Regions from separate parts of the Pallidibacillus thermolactis genome, predicted to be linked through region 1. Evidence: riboswitches for the same ligand, from Rfam matches in the RefSeq annotation. Region 1 holds a riboswitch; each other region holds the start of a gene.
The links. A riboswitch is a leader RNA that binds a small molecule or an ion and turns the genes downstream of it on or off. The one in region 1 is predicted to bind S-adenosylmethionine.
Positions count from the first base shown of each region.

Region 1 (5,457 bases):
CTAAAAGAATCGTAGCACTTAGAACAGCAATTGACTTTTTCATTTAAGATCTCACCTTTTTCCCTATCTTTTGACATTTCTGACTACTATTCTACAAATCAATTTTGTCGAACGAATTACCATTATGTTACATTTATGTTTCAAATTACCTATTTTTTTTACAGACCTCTTTTATCATAGTTTGGAAAACTTTTCCTGTCAAGTTTCAAAAACTTCATGTAAATAGTAACCAATCCACTTTTTTAATAGATCTCTACAAAACACAAAAAGGGATCTATTCTTTCACAAAGTAAAGTGAATGAATAAATCCCTTTCTCTTTTTAGTGATCTTCCTTTTCCAGAACTTGTTTCATTATTTTTATTTTCCCAAGCGTCTCTGCTTCTCGATGAGCTAACATGATTAACAAATCGCCATGTGTTTCGACTGATCCATTTGGAACCTTAAATTTCACATCCGTTTTCCAAAACAGCTCACTAAACTCATTAATTCTTTGTTGTTGATGAACTAAGTTTTCAACTAATTGATATAAAGTTGGTGGCTTTATTTTCCAATCGGATACGCTAATATCTGCACTAAACAGCTCTGCATAATCTGTCGGTAATATTTGCATATCTCGCGAAACAAATAAAAACTTTTCGAACATGAATAAAGTATTACCTATATGCCAACGAATCGTTTGCTCGAAATATTTCGATTGTTTATCAACAATTTCCTCATCTAATTCTTCTATATATGAAAGAAGTGATGATCTTGCCAAATTAAACTGTTTTAACATTTCCATGCTTCATTCCTCCTACAGTTCTAGTATAGAGGAATCAAAGAAGAATGAAAAGTATAGCGATTTAAAGGGCTGGTTTATTATTAAGAATAAAAGAGGCGCCCTACCAGCCTCTATCTTAAATCGTAAGCCAAATAAAACCTACACGAAAGCCTCATTGTCTAATTTTGCAAGTTCTTCTCCTAAAAATTTCGCAACTGCTAACATTCCGAATTTGCCACTTCTTGCTTCTGCATCGCTGTTATAGTTCGTATTCGTATTTATATCGTATGTGTAAATATTCCCTTCCTTATCCTTAATAAATTCGATTCCGGCAACTTGAATGTCATTCGCTTTTAATACTTGTTCATATTTTTCGATAATCGGATCATGAAAATCTTCTTGAATTTCAAACATTGGGCGAACCGTAGTTTCTTCCCCGACTGGACAAAACAAATCATCAATTCGACAAGCATCAGCCGGACATAGTTCAAATCCATCGGAAGTATCCACCCGAACCGCATATAAGAATTTTCCATTGACAAACTCACAACGCGTAATAAATTTTTCTGGTGACTCAATATATTGTTGAATAAGAGTTATTCCATCAACTGAATTTTCAAATTGATCACTTTCTACATATGCTTTTAAAGCATCGAACGAATGGAACAATTGAACACCTAAACCTTTACCTGCTCGGTTATGTTTTGTAATAAATTTTTTTCCTTCAAAAGCCTTTGCAGCTTCAATTATTTGTTTTTTACCGACAGCAACCAATGTTTTTGGAGTTTTAATGCCATATTTTTCAAGTTCTAAGTATTGACGCACTTTACTTACTTCTAATTGTAACGCACGACTACCATTGATCACTTTCCTCCCATTATGTTCCAACCAAGCAAGTACAGCATGGGCAAGCTCAGGTGAATAACGATGTCCTCTTGTATGACTTGATGCACTCATGCGGTTGTAAAAGATCCCTTCAGGTGGTGTTTTTGTTAAATCAACCATACCGTCTCCTAAGTGCCAATCTTCATAAGGTAAATTTAATTCTTCCAGTCGTTTAAACAAATGGGCTGTCCATTCATGATTTTCATGTATTACATAAATTTTTGTCATATTCAAATCCCCTTTTATTTTGTTAATGCTCCACGTAGTTCTTCTACCTTTGGCATTACTCGTTTTGCAAATCGTTCCATCTCTTCTAATTGAGGTGAACACTGCAATAAGAGTAAGTTTACACCGGCTTTTTCATATTCTAAAATTCTTTTTGCTATTTGCTCAGGTGTACCGACAAGATTCGGACGCAACCCACGATTCGAAACAGAATAATCTTGAAGTTGTAACTTTTGTTCAAGTTCTGATTTTGTCGTAAAGTCCTTAAAGCCTGCATAACCACTTAGATCTTTTACATTTGTAATACGTTCTAACTCAGCGTATGCTTCATTTTCTGTATCACGACAAATCACATATGCTGCCATTCCAAAGGTTGCCAAAGGTTGTTTTCCAGCCTTTGCTCTTCGCTGTTTCATATCTTCAATTTTTACTTTCACTTCATCAACTGTACCACCATGCATAACATAAGCATCACAATAATTGGAAATGACTTCCTTTCCTTTATCGCTTTCACCACCAGCATACAGTTTTATTGTCGGTTTTTGCACTGGTTTCGGAAACAGATGAGTATTTTCTATTTTGTAATACTTCCCTTGATAAGAAAAAGTTTCTTCGGTCCATAATCCTTTTAAAATTTCAACAAATTCACTTGTTCGTTCATACCGTTCATCGTGGGATGTAAAGTCCCCGCCGTATTGTTTCGCTTCTTCCTCCCACCAACCGGATACGACATTTAATGTAAAACGCCCTTGGCTAATATGATCAATTGTTGCAGCCTGTTTCGCAGTCACAGCTGGATTATGATAAATCGGGCGTACCGCTTGGATAATTTCAATTTTTTCTGTTACAGCTGCTAATGCTGCAGCGAGAGACCATCCTTCTAATGTATCTTTTTTGACTCCTTTTATATCATTTAAATATAATTCAAGAATCAAAGTCGCTTCATAGCCCCAATTTTCTGCAGACTGGATCACTTCCTTTGCATATTCAAATGTTGTTGGCATGTTTTCATCTTCTACGTTTCTTAGCCAACCTCCAAATACTGGTAACCAGAATCCATACCTCACCTGTATCCCTTCTTTCTATCGTATTCAAAAATAAAACTCTTTTCCGATAAGAAAAGAGTTCGATAAACTTCATATCTCTTCTTATCTTTCAAGCGAATCGCTTGATGGATTTAGCACAGTATTCTAAAAAAGAACCTGTTGCTGAGGCTTCACTGGGCCATGTCCCTCCACCTCTCTCGATAAGAATAACACTATTTACTTAATTGTTTGTTATAATAAAATAAATTTTTTGAAATGTCAACAAAATAATCCCAATAATTCCTACTTGACTAATCTGTTTTTTAGTTATACAATAGTTTACAAATTTAATAATTTTCTTATCAAGAGAAGTCGAGGGAACTGGCCTGATGACGCTTCAGCAACCTCTGAATTTCATTCAGAAAGGTGCTAAATCCAGCAAGAAGTTTTTCTTGGGAGATAAGAAATGATTCGAATCGTATTTCAATCATCCTCTTTTCTCTTTAAGAAAAGGGGTTTTTTTATATAATTTACAATCAACTCTTATTTCCCAAAAACAAAAAACTTATTTTAAATAAATGAGGTGAAAGTATTGAGTGACGTCGTCATTATTTCGGGGAGTCCGACTGAAACATCTAGATCTGAGCAAGTATTAAAGTATTTAGGATCATTACTGTTAAAGGAAAATATGTCTGTTACACATTTTTCTGTAAAAGATGTCCCTTCTGAGGACCTCATGACCGCCAATTACCTTAGCCCGGTCATTCAAAACATTGTACAATCTGTTCAACAAGCGAAGGGGCTTATTGTTGGAACACCTGTTTATAAAGGTGCTTACGCCGGTGTATTTAAATCTTTAATCGACTTATTTCCACAAGATGTATTTCAACATAAACCTGTATTACCACTTATGACAGGAGGAAGTTCTAATCATCTTTTAGCATTAGAATATAGCTTAAAACCGTTAATTGCATCGTTAAAAGGGATGAACCTTAAAGGAATCTTTATTCAAGACGATCAAATTGATAAATATAGGGAAAAACCGATCGTTGATGAAGAGATTTTGCAAAGAACAAAAAAGCAACTGTACTATTTTAAAAGTTTAATCGACTTACAAACGGTTCATTTAACCGTTTAAAAGAGACTGAAGACGACAATTTTGGATTCGCGATGAATATCTTGGCATGCAACTATCATGAACATTCGTATCCTTGCTTGCAAAATAAGTACGTTAGACTATTCACAAAGGGAAGAGTTGGTTGGAATATCTTCACCTCAATTAAAAAAGTACAAGATTAATGGAATTAAATGGGAAAATCGTCACAATGAACGATATGAGTTTGCAGAAGAATTTTTGGACGTTTGCTAAAAAATTTTAAAAGGAAGTGAGAGAGAAGACAAAGCCTGTTGATACTTCATGAAATGTCCCTCTTTTTTCAGCATGAAAAAAGGGGGGCAAAATAAGTAACGTCACACGTTATACCAATTTAATTTCATTCATGAAAGGGTGAATCATTTGAGTGATGTTGTCATTATTTCAGGAAATCCAAATGAAATATCGGAAACTGAACAAGTTCTTAAATATTTAGGACTTTTACTAATTGAAGAAGGTTTTTCGGTTAAACATATTTCTGTAAAAGATATTCCCCCAGAAACACTTTTCAACACTGATTCTCAAAATCCGCTTATCCAACAAATGAAACAGTCTATACACAGCTCGCATGGAATTATTATTGGCTCACCTGTTTTACAAGGATCCTTTTCCGGCGTATTAAAAGCCTATATTGACTTATTACCACCTAACATCTTTGAACAAAAACCGGTCCTACCCATTATGACTGGCGAAAGCCTCGATTATCATTTCATATTAGAATATAGTTTTAAACCGCTCTTGGCAAACTTAAAAGGATTATGTATGAAAGGTGCATATATATTAAATAATCATATAGATAAATTTAAAGAGAATCCGATTATCGATCGAGAAACATCTCAAATTATCAAGAAGCAATTATCCCATTTTACAAGTATACTCCCCTCACGTTCTAGTAATGTAATATACATGAACGATGTTAAATTGAAAGGACACGAAACTTTTCTTTCAAAGTCAAGAAAACCAATAAATTAAATTGATGATCGTTCCATCCTTTCTTTCATTCAAAAGGAAAACCAGATTCATCTTTTTGAATCTGGTTCCCCCTATAAATAACCAATTTTGTTGTAATTGCTATATCTATGTGTCACAAACTCTAAAGTGTAAATGTTTATGGAATGGAATAGGAAGATAAATTGAAGGAAAAAATCTTTTAAATAACATTTAAAAGAATGAATCATTATAAATCAATTGATAAAAACTTTAAAGAAGTTGAGAAATGTATGCGAAATCTTAAAATAAAGATATGAATGCTTTGTATAAAGTAGAAGTAGACAGTAAAAAAGAATTCATAAAAATGGAGTGAAGCCCAAACACAGTTAAAAGTAGTTAAAAAAATGGGGCCGTTCAATGTAGCCCCCATTTCTATTTTTCCTTACTTCTCTTGATCTTCTTTTGTTGGTCCCATAAT
Region 1 covers NZ_JAOUSE010000008.1:2,025-7,481, forward strand. Annotated here, with positions in the region: gene OEV82_RS04555 (C40 family peptidase) at 1-43, opposite strand, end outside; gene OEV82_RS04560 (DinB family protein) at 321-782, opposite strand; gene OEV82_RS04565 (ATP-grasp domain-containing protein) at 921-1,874, opposite strand; gene OEV82_RS04570 (LLM class flavin-dependent oxidoreductase) at 1,889-2,938, opposite strand; SAM riboswitch class I at 3,017-3,124, opposite strand; SAM riboswitch class I at 3,253-3,362, shown strand; gene ssuE (NADPH-dependent FMN reductase) at 3,489-4,034, shown strand; gene OEV82_RS04580 (hypothetical protein) at 4,092-4,265, shown strand; gene OEV82_RS04585 (NAD(P)H-dependent oxidoreductase) at 4,413-5,021, shown strand; gene OEV82_RS04590 (DinB family protein) at 5,422-5,457, opposite strand, start outside.

Region 2 (5,457 bases), on a different contig from region 1:
CTGTTTGCTTTTAATTTTTCACTTAAATATTCTGCCGCCTTCCATGGACTGACTGAATCTCCACAAGTATAAATATCAACAGAAGCATACCCATATTCTGGCCAAGTATGGATGGTTAAGTGTGACTCGGCAATAATAACTGCACCTGATACACCATACGGATTAAAATGATGAAATACCGATTCTACAATTGTTGCTCCTGCGTAATCTGCAGCTTCATTCATAACTTTTTCGATTAATTTATTATTCTCAATAATTTCACTTGGACAACCGTAAAACTCAACTAATACATGTCTTCCTAATGTCGATAATGCTAACCCCATCTATATCTTCTCCTTTACTACTGTAATATAATTTTTTTCTTTTGCTTCTGTTAAAACATCACCGACTAATTGTCTGTAATAATGATACTGTTTCACTACCTCTTGCGATATTAATTCTCCTGGAATTACAAGTGGGATTCCTGGTGGATAGATCATTAATGTATCTGCACTGACTCTACCAATCGAGTCATCGATTGCAAGCTGCTCATGTTCACAATAAAAGGCTTCTCTTGGACTCAAAATCAACTCATTAACTTGATCAGTAGTGACATGTGGAGACATAACGACCATTTTTTCCCCATAGTTATTATCAATATATTTCAAGGCAGAAACGAGTTTTCCAATCGAATATTCCGTATCAGAGCTTGTGATGACTGCCATGACAACATATCCTTCTGCTAGTTCCATTTGTATCCCATATTTTTTCTTTAATAATGTGTAAACATCAAAACCTGTTAAACCGATCCCATTCACTCGAATAACCAATTTTGTCCAATCATGGGTTTGGTGAAAATGTTTCGAAACATACTCATCCTTTAATATTTCAAAATGGGTTTCCGACTCAATTTCACGTATCGCCTTTTCAACAATTGGCTTTAAGCGATGATATCGTTCTTTTCCATATAGAACCAGTTCTCTTCTTGCTACATCTAATGAACTCATTAATAGATAGTTCGCACTTGTGGATTGAAGCATACTTAACAGTTTTTGAATTTTTTCTGGTTTTATCCGATTCTTTTTTAACAATAATAATGAACTCTGGGTTAAAGAGCCCCCAGTTTTATGCATACTAATGGTTACAGCATCAGCGCCAGCCGAAATCGGGTCAACCATTTCAACAAAATTCAAATGTGCGCCATGTGCACTATCGACAATAACGGTTATATCGTGTTCATGGGCGATTGTACAAATTTTTGTTAAATCAGTCATCGTTCCAAAATAAGTAGGATATGTTATTAAAAGTGCTTTTGCATCTGGATGCGCCTTAATTGCGTTATCCACATTTTCAACCGATACCCCATGGGAAATACCAAAATGATAATCTACTTCTGGCTGAATAAATACCGGATTGGCCCCACTCAAAATAATCCCATCCATGACGGATTTATGACCATTTCTAGGCACGATGATCTTCTCATTTGGCTTACAGACTGCCATAATCATAGCTTGTATTCCTACCGTTGTTCCATTCACTAAGAAGTACGCATGGTCTGCACCAAAAGCTTCAGCAGCTAATTCTTGGGCTTCCTTAATAACGGATTTTGGATGACTGAGTAAATCTAGTTCTTTCATCGAATTAACATCCATTCTTAACGCCATTTCCCCTAATGCCTTCTTCAATGGATTCATCATTGCGCCCATTTTATGTCCGGGAACGTCGAATGGGACCACATCACTATTGGCATAATTAACGAGTGCATTAAATAATGGCATTTGCTCTTGACTAATGTGCGACGTTCTCTGCGTGGAAAACTCCTTTACCTCGTTCATTATTGGCCAACCCCATTTAGTTCAAACTGAGCTACTGCTTCCCGTAGTTCATTTACTTTATCTGTTTTTTCCCAGGCCACATCCAATTCTTCTCTTCCAAAATGACCATATGCGGCTACTTGTTTAAATTGTGGTCTTCTTAAATCAAGCATTGTTATAATACCAGCTGGTGTTAGATCAAAAACTTCGCGAATTGCTTTTAGTAATTGTTCATGTGGAACGGTTCCTGTTCCAAATGTATCAACTGAAATACTAATCGGCTCACTAACTCCTATCGCATAAGAAAGCTGAATTTCACATTTCCTAGCTAGACCTGCTGCCACAATATTTTTAGCAACATATCGAGCAGCATAGGCTGCTGAACGGTCAACTTTTGTACAATCTTTTCCAGAGAAAGCACCACCACCGTGTTTTGCTGCACCGCCATACGTATCAACTATAATTTTTCGCCCAGTTAAACCAGTATCTCCATGCGGACCACCAACAACAAAACGCCCTGTCGGATTAATCAAAATTCGGAATGAATCATTTAAGTTAAATTCTCGTGCTGTTTGTTTAATGATATTTTCGATAACAAAGGTTTTGAATACATCTTCATCAAAATCCTCATCATGTTGAACGGACATTAATATGGTGTCAATCTTCGGTTGATCTTGAATCGTGTAGTCAATCGTAACTTGCGATTTCATGTCTGGACGTGCCCATTTAAATTCTCCACTTTTACGTAATTGGGATGCTTTCTTCACTAGTGTATGGGCTAGTTCAAGCGCAAGCGGCATTAAAGACGGAGTTTCATCCGTTGCATATCCAAACATAATTCCTTGGTCTCCTGCCCCAATGGCCATGGTATCGCTTGAACGATCAACCCCCATTGCAATATCTGGAGATTGAGTATGAACAAGTACCTGAATATCACAAGTACGACCATCAATTCCAAATCTATCATCTGTATATCCTATTTCTAATAGAGTTTCACGTGCTATCTTTTCAATATCTAAATCAGCAGTCGTAGAAATTTCTCCTCCTACGATTACTGTATTTGTTGTTGTAAAGACTTCACAGGCCACCCTTGCATACGGATCCTGTTCTAATGCAGCATCCAATACTGCATCTGAGATCTGATCTGCGATTTTATCAGGATGTCCTTCTGAAACAGACTCAGACGTAAACAAAATTTTTTCTGCCAACATTAACCATTCCTTCCAATTTTATATTTATGGCACAAAAAAAGCTCTCCCCAACAACCTAAGGAAAGCTTCGATTAATATCAGCTGCTTATCCTCTTATTGTTCGCAAAACTTTTCAAAGCTTTGCGCTCAGGTTGGGCACCCATATTTGTTTGTTCATATGAACAAAACTGGTTTGCCACCGCATCATTGACCCCTCGTCTCAGCGGTTATTAATAAGATGGAGATAGACTTTATTTATGCTGGAATTAATAGTAAAGGATAACAGTGTTCATGTCAATTTATTTTTTTAAAAAATTTTAAGAATAATAGACTAGACAGCATGAAATTTACACTGGTAAATGTTGGCACAATATTCACAAGAAATTGTAACGATATAACTTTCAATACTTCTTTACCGTTTTGAAATTTAGGTAGAAAGAACCATTTAAAGATATATATTCCCTTATTTTTAGCCGTGGATAAATGAGCTGATGCCACCAAAGAAATGTATGTACATTGGATAGAATAATGAATTTTTTCTTGTAACTTTTTTGGCACAATTATGATAGTTTACCGAAATAATAGAAAAATATGAAGTCAATGAAGGTGTATACATTTTTTATCGGATCCAATAATCTTACTAAAGATTTAAATTAAAACGTTGTTATGTCTTGAAGTAACATTTTTGTGGAAATAGAGGGGATTGGCATTTGATATTACTATTTTCCAAGTAGCCTTATTATAGTAATGATTCCAATTAATATAAAAATAATAGAAATGATCATATTAATTTTCTTTTTTTCCTTGTACTTATTTTCCATAACATATCTTCCTTTCGTAACAATTAGTTATATAGCTTATTCAACGTATATAGTTGAGTATAAAAAACAAAAGTTATTAAACGTATTTCAATAAAACAGTAATGACTGCTATTCATGTACAGATATTAAAAAATAATTACAAACAAGGCAAATCAATTTGTCTAATTTGCATAAGAAAATCAGTTACTTTCTGTTTCGTTGCGACATCCAATCCTATTGTAGGCTCATCTAAATATACTATTTCTGGTTTCTGTATAAATATAGATACTATTTCTGCTTTCATCCTTTGTCCTAAAGAAAGTAATCGAACATGCTGTGATAATAATTCTTCTATCCCTATTGTCTCAATTAAATATTTTGACCACTCTTCATATTTTCTTTTGTATTATTATTCTTAACATATCATAAGAATCTTTTAAGGGAAAATCCCACCACAAATTACTTCTTTGTCCCATAGGACTCCTGTAATCTGAGCAAGTTGTTTTCTATATTTAAATGGATTAAGATTTTTTACAGATACCTGACCACCTGAAGGTAGTAGTCCTGTCAATCGTTTAATTGTAGTTGACTTACCTGCTCCATTTGGAGCTATATACGCTGCTATTTCTCCTTCAGCAATTTCAAAATGAATATCTTTTAATGCTACTTTTTCAGTTACAGCTGGTTTTTATTAGTCCTTTGATTCCATTTAAAAAACCTTTTTCTCTTTTGGGGATTCGGTGTACTTTTGATAAATTTTGTACAGATATAATATTGTTCAATGTCAACACCACTTTACTTTTTCCATTACTAATTTAGTTATTGTTGTAAAAAAATCCTTCTTCCACCTACTCACTAAATAAAATAAAAATATAATTCAAGTTGAATAAATTGCAGATACTATGTCAAATTTCCTTGTGTAAAACAAATTCAAATCCTACCCTTTTTCAACCTCTTTCCCATTTCCCAAAAAACAAAAAAACACTCACAAACATTGATAAATCAACATTTGTGAGTGTTCTATCGTTGCTTAATTTAGCTCGTTATAACTTAAAGATACCGGTGGTCGGGGTCGAACCGACACTCCTTACGGAACACGATTTTGAGTCGTGCGCGTCTGCCAATTCCGCCACACCGGCAAAAAAGAAAAAATAATGGAGGCGGCAACCGGATTCGAACCGGTGATAAAGGTTTTGCAGACCTCTGCCTTACCACTTGGCTATGCCGCCAATTTGAATAAGCGGAAGACGGGATTCGAACCCGCGACCCCCACCTTGGCAAGGTGGTGTTCTACCACTGAACTACTTCCGCAAAAAATACTGGGCTAGCTGGATTCGAACCAACGCATCACGGAGTCAAAGTCCGTTGCCTTACCGCTTGGCTATAGCCCAATAATGGAAAATGGGGCGACCGATGGGAATCGAACCCACGAATGTCGGAGCCACAATCCGATGCGTTAACCACTTCGCCACGGTCGCCATATAAGTTTTTAAATAAATGAAAAATGGCAGGGGTAGTAGGAATCGAACCCACACCGGAGGTTTTGGAGACCTCTGTTCTACCGTTAAACTATACCCCTATATATGGTGGAGGGGGACGGATTCGAACCGCCGAACCCTGAGGGAGCGGATTTACAGTCCGCCGCGTTTAGCCACTTCGCTACCCCTCCACTAT
Region 2 covers NZ_JAOUSE010000076.1:4,593-10,049, forward strand. Annotated here, with positions in the region: gene speD (adenosylmethionine decarboxylase) at 1-323, opposite strand, end outside; gene OEV82_RS15275 (aminotransferase class I/II-fold pyridoxal phosphate-dependent enzyme) at 324-1,814, opposite strand; gene metK (methionine adenosyltransferase) at 1,814-3,004, opposite strand; SAM riboswitch class I at 3,095-3,223, opposite strand; partial or broken gene OEV82_RS16225 (ATP-binding cassette domain-containing protein) at 3,941-4,435, opposite strand; tRNA gene OEV82_RS15285 (tRNA-Leu) at 4,841-4,922, opposite strand; tRNA gene OEV82_RS15290 (tRNA-Cys) at 4,939-5,012, opposite strand; tRNA gene OEV82_RS15295 (tRNA-Gly) at 5,023-5,094, opposite strand; tRNA gene OEV82_RS15300 (tRNA-Gln) at 5,103-5,174, opposite strand; tRNA gene OEV82_RS15305 (tRNA-His) at 5,186-5,261, opposite strand; tRNA gene OEV82_RS15310 (tRNA-Trp) at 5,289-5,362, opposite strand; tRNA gene OEV82_RS15315 (tRNA-Tyr) at 5,368-5,452, opposite strand.
Region 2: another riboswitch for S-adenosylmethionine. It lies ahead of metK (methionine adenosyltransferase); the one in region 1 lies ahead of OEV82_RS04570 (LLM class flavin-dependent oxidoreductase).

Region 3 (5,457 bases), on a different contig from region 1:
GGTCATTCTGAGGACGCATTTGATTTCGAGTATCGTAAAGAAGTATATGACAAATGGCAACAACATATGGTTGATAACGTACCTGTCATTCCAACTTTATACCGTATAGAGCTATTTGCAGTTAATAATCGAGTGAAAGATTATACGTTAGAAGTGGGAACAGATTGGGGATATGAAGATATTGCCGTTACTTCTGAACAACCAGAAAAATAAATCATGAAAAAGCAGTGATTTTCTGAAATCACTGCTTTTTTCCATGTGTACGGACAGGATTTTCCAAGCACACGATATTGATCCTGTCCAGGACCGTTAATTTGTTCTTGGCTATGGGGACGTCGGTGAAATTTGATATATCACAAGAGCAAGATCATTTGTTAGTGATGCGAAAATCATTGCTAGTAAACCGCATTGATCTGGAAAGTCTAGTTTTGAGGATCATTGATAGGTTACGTTGTTAGAAGCGCATCCAATGGCACGGCCCCAGCAAACGCTCTTGTGCGCTTGCTGGGGCCGTGGCTTGTGTGCCTGATGCTTATGCTTTCGGCACAAAGTTTTTGTTGTTTCCACTGGAGTCGCCGCCAACGCTCCTTTCAAAAAATCCACTTTTTATGTCTTATTAGACACCCTTATAATCTATATAATTGGCCCGCCTAATTTTTCAATTTCTAAATTATCACTAGAAAATTTCTTAAAGTTTTCTTTAAATTGATTCGCTAGTTCTTTTGCTTTTTCAAAATAAGCATTTTCATCGGACCAAGTTTTATTTGGTAAAAGGACTTCTGAAGGTACGCCAGGCACTTCCACTGGAATCTGTAAACCAAATATTGAATCTTTTACAGTTTCAACATTATTTAATTTACCTTCAATTGCGGCGCGAACCATTGCTCTTGTATATTTTAAATTCATACGGCTTCCGATACCGTATTCACCGCCAGTCCAGCCTGTATTTACTAAAAAGACTTGTACATTGTGCTGGTCAATTTTTTCACCTAACATTTCAGCGTAGCGGTTAGCTGGTAATGGTAAGAATGGCGCTCCGTAACAAGTTGAAAATGTTGCTTCTGGACTTGTAACACCGCGTTCGGTACCAGCTAATTTACTTGTATATCCACTTAAGAAATGATACATTGCTTGCTCTTTCGTTAATTTTGAAATTGGTGGTAATACCCCAAATGCATCGGCTGTTAAAAAGATAATGGTTTTTGGGTGACCAGCTTTGCTTGGTGTGATAATATTTTTAATGGCATGTAATGGATATGCCGCTCTTGTATTTTCTGTTAAACTTCCATCATCAAAGTCAGCTTTTCCGTTTTGATCAACGACTACATTTTCTAGGACTGATCCAAACTGAATAGCGTTATAGATTTGCGGTTCTTTTTCTTCAGAAAGATTGATACACTTTGCATAGCAACCGCCTTCAATATTAAATACGCCATCAAGGGACCAACCATGTTCATCATCACCGATTAATTTGCGGTCATCATCGGTGGATAGGGTTGTTTTTCCGGTGCCAGAAAGCCCGAAAAATAGTGCGACATCACCATCTTTTCCAACGTTTGCAGAACAATGCATAGATAGAATATCTTGTTCTGGTAGTAAATAATTCATGACAGTAAAGATGGATTTTTTCATTTCGCCAGCATATTCAGTACCGCCAATTAATACAACTTTATGTTCAAATGAAACGATAATGAATGTTTCAGAACGAGTACCGTCAACTAATGGATCTGCTTTGAAGTTTGGTGCAAAGACAACTGAAAATTGAGCTTCATGTTTTTTTAACTCTTCTTCAGTTGGACGGATAAATAATTGATGAGCAAATAAATTATGCCAAGCATATTCTGTAATCACTTGAATAGGAAGGCGATAATTTTCGTCTGCACCAGCAAATCCTTTAAAAACAAAGATTTCATCTTTTACTTTTAAATAATCTAAAACTTTTGCATATAAACGTGAGAATTTTTCTTCCGAAATTGGTTGATTAATACTGCCCCAATCAATCTTATTGCAGACTGATTCTTCTTGAACAAAGTATTTGTCTTTCGGTGATCGACCAGTGTATTTTCCGGTTTTAACACTTACAGCTCCTGAAGTTGTAAGTACCCCTTCATTTCTGCTAATTACCTTTTCAACCAATTTTGGAACGGATAATTGTGTAACAACATTGGTTCCACTAAGTAATCCTTCTAAACTTTTGACATTGTAAATTGTATTCATTTAAAAAAACCTTCCCCTTTATGATTTCTATTTACCCTTTGTTTAATTAGTATAACATATTTATTTTATTAGTCTATACTAATAATCAAAAAAAGTTGAAAGAATTTCGTAAAAAATATTAACGATTTCTTATTAATATACTCTTTTTACAAAATAAAAATTTATAGTTATTATTTGATTAAAATGATTGACACTTAGGGTTCTTTTAATGTAAGATTTACATTTGAATGGATACTCTTATCCAGAGTTGGTGGAGGGACAGGCCCGAAGAAGCCCAGCAACCTGCATTTGTGCAAGGTGCTAACCGATGCAAGGAATACCTTGATCGATAAGAGTGAAAGGAACGCAAATATACCTTTCCTCTAGCGGGGAAAGGTTTTATTTTTTTAGCCTTCATTTCTTGTTACATATGCGTTGAAAATACCATATAGTGTATGTATATGTAAAACGTTCGTGAATGAATTAATTCATATGAATCAGAAGTATTATAATTTTATTTATTCCTTTCCATCTTAGGAATTGGAATTTTGATTTATTTCATAATAATGATGAAGTTAATGGTTATTATCTTTGTTGTGTACATTAAGGAGGATAAAAATGGCTAATAGACGTTTATTTACTTCTGAATCTGTAACAGAAGGACATCCGGACAAAATATGTGATCAAATTTCCGATGCGATTTTAGACGAAATACTAAGTAAAGATCCAAATGCTCGAGTAGCTGCTGAAACATCAGTAACTACGGGTTTAGTCTTAGTATCTGGAGAAATTACAACAAATTCGTATGTTGATATACCAAAAATTGTTCGTGATACTATTCGTGAGATAGGTTATACCCGTGCAAAATTTGGCTTTGATGCAGATACATGTGGTGTATTAACATCGATTGATGAACAATCACCGGATATTGCTATGGGTGTTGATGAGGCACTTGAAGCTAGAGAAGGTACAATGACAGATGATGAAATTGAAGCAATTGGTGCCGGAGACCAAGGATTAATGTTTGGTTTTGCATGTAATGAAACAGAAGAGTTAATGCCATTACCAATATCATTGGCTCATAAATTATCTCGGCGCTTATCCGTTGTAAGAAAAGATGGAATTTTACCATACTTACGTCCTGATGGAAAAACACAAGTAACAGTGGAGTATGATGAAAACGGAAAGCCTGTGAGAATTGATACAATTGTCCTATCTACTCAGCACGATCCTGAGACTACATTGGAACAAATTCAAAAGGATATCAAAGAGCATGTCATTCACCCTATTGTTCCTAGTGATTTAATTGATGATCAAACGAAATATTTTATTAATCCAACGGGACGATTTGTAATTGGTGGTCCACAAGGAGATGCGGGATTAACAGGTCGAAAAATTATTGTTGACACATATGGTGGTTATGCTCGTCATGGAGGTGGCGCCTTTTCTGGAAAAGATCCTACAAAAGTAGACCGTTCTGCCGCATACGCAGCACGTTATGTTGCAAAAAATATTGTAGCAGCAGGTCTTGCAGAAAAATGTGAAGTACAACTCGCATATGCCATCGGTGTTGCTCAACCAGTTTCGATTGCTATTGATACTTTTGGTACAGGCAAAGTCAGTGAAGATGTTCTAGTAAGGCTTGTTCGGAAACATTTTGATTTACGCCCAGCAGGAATAATTAAAATGTTAGATTTACGTCGTCCCATTTATAAACAGACAGCTGCTTACGGTCATTTTGGTCGTACTGATTTAAATCTTCCTTGGGAGCAAACGCATAAGGCAAAAATTTTAAGGGAAGAAGCTCAAGTAGATTAATCTATTTTGTAAAATGGTATGTTCATAAGGTGACAGATAGAATATAATAAAAGTCCGTCTTTATAAACATGTGGTTTAGTATGACATTTTCTAAATCAAAATGTTTTCTAAAGACGGACTTTTGTTTGGAATGGTCCTTATGTAGAGAAACTTATGATAAGAAGGGGTAAACATATAAGTTAGAAAATATATTTATTCTTGTTGTAAAATTCTCTTGTAAAGATGGGGAGTTCGCACAATATCAGCGAGTGTAAATTGATCTAATACTTGGAAATAAGCGTTTAAAGCTTCCCGAAAGACTCGAGTTAATCCACAATAATTTGTCAATATACATGGATTGGGATGATTGGGGTCCATACAGTCAACCAAATAAAATCCATCTTCTGTTTGACGAACTAACTCACCAATATTAATTTTATCTGGTTTCTTTGCTAGTTTGAATCCTCCATTTCTCCCTCGAATCGTTTCAATGTATCCAAGTTTTCCGAGATTATGGATGACTTTCATTAAGTGATTTTTTGAAATATTGTAAGCATCTGCAATTTCTTGTATATTACAAAGTCTGTTCTGATCCATTGCAGCAAGATAAATTAAGGTTCGTAAAGAGTAATCGGTATATAAAGTCATTCGCATGGACATCACCAAAAGTTAATTTTGTTTCTATTATAACATAATAAAAACGTATGGATATTTTCTTCTAATTGTGAACGTTTTTTTAAAGATGTATTTGAAATATTGCTTTTTGAAAGCGATTTAGATACATTTAAGATGTATTTAAAATATATGTTTTAAAAGGAGAGGACGAAATGTTATCAGAGAAAACAATTGAGATTGTGAAATCAACGGCACCTGTTGTAAAGGAGTATGGTACTAAAATAACGAAGGTCTTCTACAAAAAAATGTTGGGGGAAAATCCTGAACTATTGAACTATTTTAACCATGTAAACCAAAAAGTCGGTTCTCAACCAACGGCTTTAGCAAATTCGATTATTGCTGCTGCAGAAAATATCGATAATCTTGAAGCGATTATTGGTCCTGTAAAAACGATAGCGCATAAACACAGAGCATTAAGTATACGTCCAGAACATTATCCAATTGTTGGCGAAAACTTGTTATATGCGATAAAAGAAGTTTTAGGCGATGCTGCAACTGATGAAATCTTAAAAGCATGGGAAGAAGCTTATGGAGAAATTGCTAACGTATTTATCCAAATAGAAGCGAAAATGTATGAAGAAGCTGCGCTTAAACGAGGTGGTTGGGCAGACTTTAAACCATTTACAGTTATTAAGAAAGTAAAAGAAAGTGATGAAATTACTTCTTTCTACTTACGAGCTCTAGATGGTACACCAGTTCCAGACTTCCAACCAGGACAATACATTACTGTAAAAGTGGTTATTCCAGGTGAAAAATTTGTTCATAATCGCCATTACAGTATATCAGAAG
Region 3 covers NZ_JAOUSE010000028.1:24,327-29,783, forward strand. Annotated here, with positions in the region: gene opp4A (oligopeptide ABC transporter substrate-binding protein) at 1-213, shown strand, start outside; gene pckA (phosphoenolpyruvate carboxykinase (ATP)) at 634-2,217, opposite strand; SAM riboswitch class I at 2,452-2,552, shown strand; gene metK (methionine adenosyltransferase) at 2,815-4,014, shown strand; gene OEV82_RS09920 (RrF2 family transcriptional regulator) at 4,207-4,647, opposite strand; gene hmpA (NO-inducible flavohemoprotein) at 4,821-5,457, shown strand, end outside.
Region 3: another riboswitch for S-adenosylmethionine. It lies ahead of metK (methionine adenosyltransferase); the one in region 1 lies ahead of OEV82_RS04570 (LLM class flavin-dependent oxidoreductase).

Region 4 (5,457 bases), on a different contig from region 1:
TTGTGTTTATCTTTCGCACCCTTTTTGCTACTAATAGAGCGCCGATCGGCCCTCCACCAAATATCGCTAACATCAGCCATAGATTGGCATAGCCCCATTCATAAGACCAACCTGGATAACCTAAAAATACAGCGGCACTTAGATATGTGGCAGCAAATCCCAGCCCTAAAAGGACTGGGCCGAGTTGACCGCCGCCAATCGCAAAATCATCAATATTTTTTGTACCTCGACCACCAAGGTAACCTAATAGAATCATAATCAAGACAAAGATCGTCATACCTATCCATATATATAATTCTAATACGTTCATGGACACCCTCCGTTTACGCAAAATTTAACCGATTTTTGACCTACTTGTCGAGTGGGCATTTACTTGACAGCGAGACTCAATTTTTTTGCATGATGGTTGTCAGGTAAGTATACATGACCTTTTCCAAATAAATTTTCTCGTAATGTTCCAGCTTCGTATTCTTTACGATATATTCCTCGTTTTTGTAATTCAGGAACGACATAATCGACAAATTCTCTGAATGTACCTGGTGAATAGGCAAAAGCAATGTTGAAGCCATCGACATCACCTTCTGTTGCCCACTGTTCAAGCTTATCGGCAATTTGCTCAGGTGTACCTATAAATTTAACTGTTCCGTTTCCTAGTCCATGATTTAATACAGCTTCTCGTAAAGTCCATTTTTTATTCGGATCTTTTCCGTAAAGATCAAGGTTTCCCTGCATCGCTTGCGTTTCCATATCTACAATATAGTCATCTGGATTGTAAGTTGAAAAGTCAATGCCGGTATGACCGGATAATAATGCAAGTGTACCTTCGTAACTAACATGGCTTTTCAATTCTTCATATTTTGCAATTGCTTCTTCTTCTGTAGAACCAACAATCGGTAAAACGAGCGGGAATATTTTTATATCATCTGGATTTCTACCGTATTCCTTAGCTAGTGTACGAATATCATTTGAGTATATTTTTAATGCATCGAGTGAATGATGCTTTGTAAATACAGCTTCTGCATGTTTTGCTGCAAATCGTTTCCCCTTAGGTGAAGCACCAGCTTGAAATAAAACCGGCGTACGCTGTGGCGAAGGTTCTACAATGTGCGGTCCAGGCACGGAGAAAAATGCCCCTTCATGGTTTATTTCATGAACTTTGTCTGGATCTGCAAACGCATCTTGTGCGATATCAAGTGTGACAGCATCATCTTCCCAACTATGTTCCCATAGTTTATAGACCACGTCTAAAAATTCATCTGCTCTTTCATAACGAAGGTCATGGGGTAGTCGACTTTTAAGGCCAAGATTAATTGCTTCACTTTCTAAATAAGAGGTAACGATATTCCAACCAATTCTTCCCTCCGTTAAATGATCCAATGTTGAGAGTTGACGTGCTAATGCATAAGGTTGTGCATAGGTCGTTGAAATCGTCACAGCAAACCCAATATGTTTTGTGGCTAGTGCCATCGCTGAAATCGGTAGTAAAGGATCATGTGCTGGAATTTGGACTGCATTTTTTACAGCAGGTTTATAGCTGTTTTGATACACGCTATATGTTCCTAAAACATCGGCAATAAAAACAGCGTCAAATTTCCCTTTTTCTAATGTTTGAGCAACATCAACCCAGTAAGACAACCGGTTATGATAGCGGCTATGATTTTTTTCATGTTTCCATAGTCCAGTTGAATGTGGGGACGGAGAATTTTGAACGAATCCATTTAAATGTATTTGTTTACCCATCATGACACCCTTTCCATTTTTAAAATTAAGTAGCCATATCTGATTACTTGGTATTAGATTGTTTTTTTATTTAACAGGTTTTTCAACGACAATTTTTGAAGTTAAATGAACAGGATTTTTAATCGTATCACCTACAGGGCAATGGTTTTCCACAAACTGAATAAATGTTTCTAATTTTTCTTTTGGAGCATCTGTTGAAATCACAAATTTTGATTCAATATGAGAATATCCAGGTCGGACATCGGATTTATTTAAAAAACCGTCCGTATCAAGTTCACCTTCCAATTCAATTTTAAGATCCTCAATGTTGATCCCAAATTGTTTCGCATAAGTTTGGATAACAATTGCCTGGCATGCACCAAGAGCAGAAAGAACAAGTTCAACAGGGTTTGATCCTTGATCAGTACCACCTAATGAAACTGGTTCATCAACAATGACTTTGTGACCTCTTGCTTCCGTTTCAATTAATAATTTTTCCTTCCATGTAGCCTTTACATTAAATTTTTCAATCGCCATTTTCCAATCACCTCTAAATATTTTTTAATTAAAAAAAGAAAGTTTAAGTTCATAGATTTTTGTACATCACCTCCAAAATAAAATGACCTCTTAAAATAAGAGGTCATGTGATGTACGAAAAGAATATTTTCATATATCACAATCCCTCTTATATTTCAGGTTTGTCATTTCAAACCTGCTGGAATTGGCACCGTTTGGATCTTTCCAATGGTTGCCGAGGCTTCACAGGGCCAGTCCCTCCACCTCTCTGTATAAGAGTAGATTGTAAAAATATTAACTTTTAACTGGTTAAATTTTATGTTTATTCTAAATAGTTCATTACAAAAAGTCAACACAAATTTTTTGAAAAATTTATTACGGTGCTAAAGTACTAAAAAATCGAATAAAAAAGGATGGTGTTGTTGTATAACTGTCTGTAGACTTCATCAACGTGTGTCGATTTGATTTTTGCTAAATAACGGATGGTTTCATGTATCATTTTTGGATGGGTCTTTTGTCCTTGAAATGGTCCTTCAAAGGGCCAAGGTCCATCGGTTTCAACCATCGTTAATGATAGGGGATATGTGGCTGCGATTTTTTGGATTTCGTGTTCGTAAGCTAAATCGGGAGTAAAAGATATAAAATAACCATTTTCAACCATTTGTTGAATGGTTTTGGTATCCCCTTTAAACCAGTGAAAATGGGCTTTTTGGATGGAGTATTTTTCCAATAAATTTATAACGATTGGAGCATCTTCGTAAATCGCATGAAGTGCAACAGGTTTATTCCATTTTACAGCTAGTTTAAAAAATTCCTCCAATAATGCAAGATAGCCTTCAAGACTTTTTACATTTGTATAATAAGGGAGTCCGACTTCTCCGATGGCAACCATAGCTTGATGATTTTTATCCATGAATTGAATCAAATCTGCCAGTTCTTCATCGGTTGGCAAGGGTTGTTCTGGATGATAACCAAAGGCGAGTTTGATCCTTTCATCTTTTTGATATAATGCTAAATTTTCAACAGCAGAAGAAAGATTCGTTGATACCGATATTAAGCTATGAATTTGATAGTGTTCCATTTCTTTCATTATTCCTTGTTGTTCTTTTAATGTGTATTGATCGAAATGAATGTGAACATCGATTATTGGTTGCAATTACATCACCTACATATTTAAAATTTCTAATTTATCATACCTTTGTTTCATCATTAAAGTCTACGTTTATTATTCCGAAGAAGAAGTTTCCAAGAAACGATTCAGAAATTGGATAATGAACTTATTGTCCGTTGTTATTATGTAAACTTGATACCACTCACGGATTTGTCGAAAAAATCAATAAGATAATATTGACAACTTATATTTTTCGTCCCATAATATATTCAATAATATTCGAACGTTAACGAAGGACTAGTATGCAGTGCTTGCTATGGCAGAGAGCGGAATCCGGAGGCTGAAAGATTCCGTCATAGTCAACTTGCAGAACCTACCTTCCGAGTCCCATGCAAACATGGGCGTTAATCTGCGTTAAAGATTTGAGGTGGGGTGTTTGATCACCCAATGAAGGTGGTACCGCGGAAGATAAGCTCTTTCGTCCTGTCAATGCAGGATGAGAGGGCTTTTTTATTTAATATTAAATAGATTGTTAACTTAAGATAAAAACAAGATGAGGGATTTCATATGTCTAAGGAACGAATTGTTGTAAAAATAGGAAGTAGTTCACTAACCAATCAAAAAGGGGAAATTGACTATGCAAAGTTAAACGATCATGTTGAAGCTATTGCTGCCCTTCGTAAAGAGAATCATGAAGTTATTCTCGTGTCATCGGGTGCAGTGGCCGCAGGGTTTAAAAGTTTAGGATACCCGGCACGTCCTGTTACATTAAAAGGAAAACAAGCAGCTGCAAGTGTAGGGCAAGGGTTGCTTATTCAAACATATATGGAAAAATTCCAAGCTTATAACATTACAGCTGCACAAATCTTGCTTACCCGCTCTGACTTTTCGAACCGTAAACGATATCAAAATGCGTTTGCAACGATATCGGAATTGCTTGACCGAGGGATTTTACCGATTATCAATGAGAATGATACGGTGTCGGTCGATGAGCTCACCTTTGGTGACAACGATATGTTATCAAGTCTTGTAAGTGGGTTTATTCATGCTGATCGGCTCATCATTTTAACGGATATCAATGGACTTTACGATGGCAATCCGAGAACAAATCCAAAGGCAAAAAAGTTTTATTTTCTTGAAGAAATAACTGAAGACTTGTTCCAACATGCTGATGAAAATGGTTCGAAAGTAGGGACCGGTGGGATGAGGTCGAAGTTGCTTGCAGCTCAAACAGCTCTATACTTAGGTGTTTCCGTCTTTATTGGTACAGGTTTTGGAAGAAATAAATTATTGGATGTATTGGAAGGAAAAGGTGATGGGACCTATATTGTTAATCGAAGTCAAACTTCAATAAACACAAAAAGGCAATGGATTGCTCTTCATTCCGAATCAACCGGTCATCTTTATATTGACCAAGGAGCCGTTGAGGCGATTTTATACCATGGTAAAAGTTTATTATCACCCGGTATTTTCAAAGTTCGAGGTGCTTTTCAAAAAGGTGACGTTGTTGAAGTAATGGGGGTAAATGGCCTTATCGGTAAAGGACAAGTAAGTTGTTCATCAGAAGAGTTAAGTGCTCATATTGAGGAGCGAAAGGAAAAGGGGCCAGAATTTCAGGAACCAGCAATAGAAGTCATCCATCGCGATAATTGGGTTCAATTAAAACGTTAGGGAGGAGATTCAAATGGCGAATGAAGTACTGGAAAAAGGGAGATTGGCAAAAAGGGCAAGTTATAAAATGCCAAGTTTACGAACAGAAGATAAAAATGTGGCTTTAGAAAGGATTGCGAAACAATTATTGGAAGATGAAGGAGAAATTTTACAAGCCAATCAAGTTGACTTAGAAGCCGGTCGGAAAAATGGGTTATCTGAAGCGGTGCTTGATCGAATTATGTTAAATTCCGACCGAATTAAGGCAATGGTAGAAGGAATTCGTCAAGTAATAGAATTACAAGATCCCATTGGCGATGTGTTAGAAACGATCACGAAAGAAAACGGTCTATATATTGAAAAAAGACGAGTTCCAATCGGTGTAATCGGCATGATTTATGAAGCAAGGCCGAATGTAACAATCGATGCGGCCACCCTTGCTTTAAAAACGGGTAACGCGA
Region 4 covers NZ_JAOUSE010000047.1:8,904-14,360, reverse strand. Annotated here, with positions in the region: gene OEV82_RS12760 (sodium:solute symporter family protein) at 1-310, opposite strand, end outside; gene OEV82_RS12755 (LLM class flavin-dependent oxidoreductase) at 370-1,743, opposite strand; gene OEV82_RS12750 (OsmC family protein) at 1,807-2,256, opposite strand; SAM riboswitch class I at 2,402-2,514, opposite strand; gene OEV82_RS12745 (TatD family hydrolase) at 2,627-3,391, opposite strand; gene proB (glutamate 5-kinase) at 3,914-5,017, shown strand; gene OEV82_RS12735 (glutamate-5-semialdehyde dehydrogenase) at 5,031-5,457, shown strand, end outside.
Region 4: another riboswitch for S-adenosylmethionine. It lies ahead of OEV82_RS12750 (OsmC family protein); the one in region 1 lies ahead of OEV82_RS04570 (LLM class flavin-dependent oxidoreductase).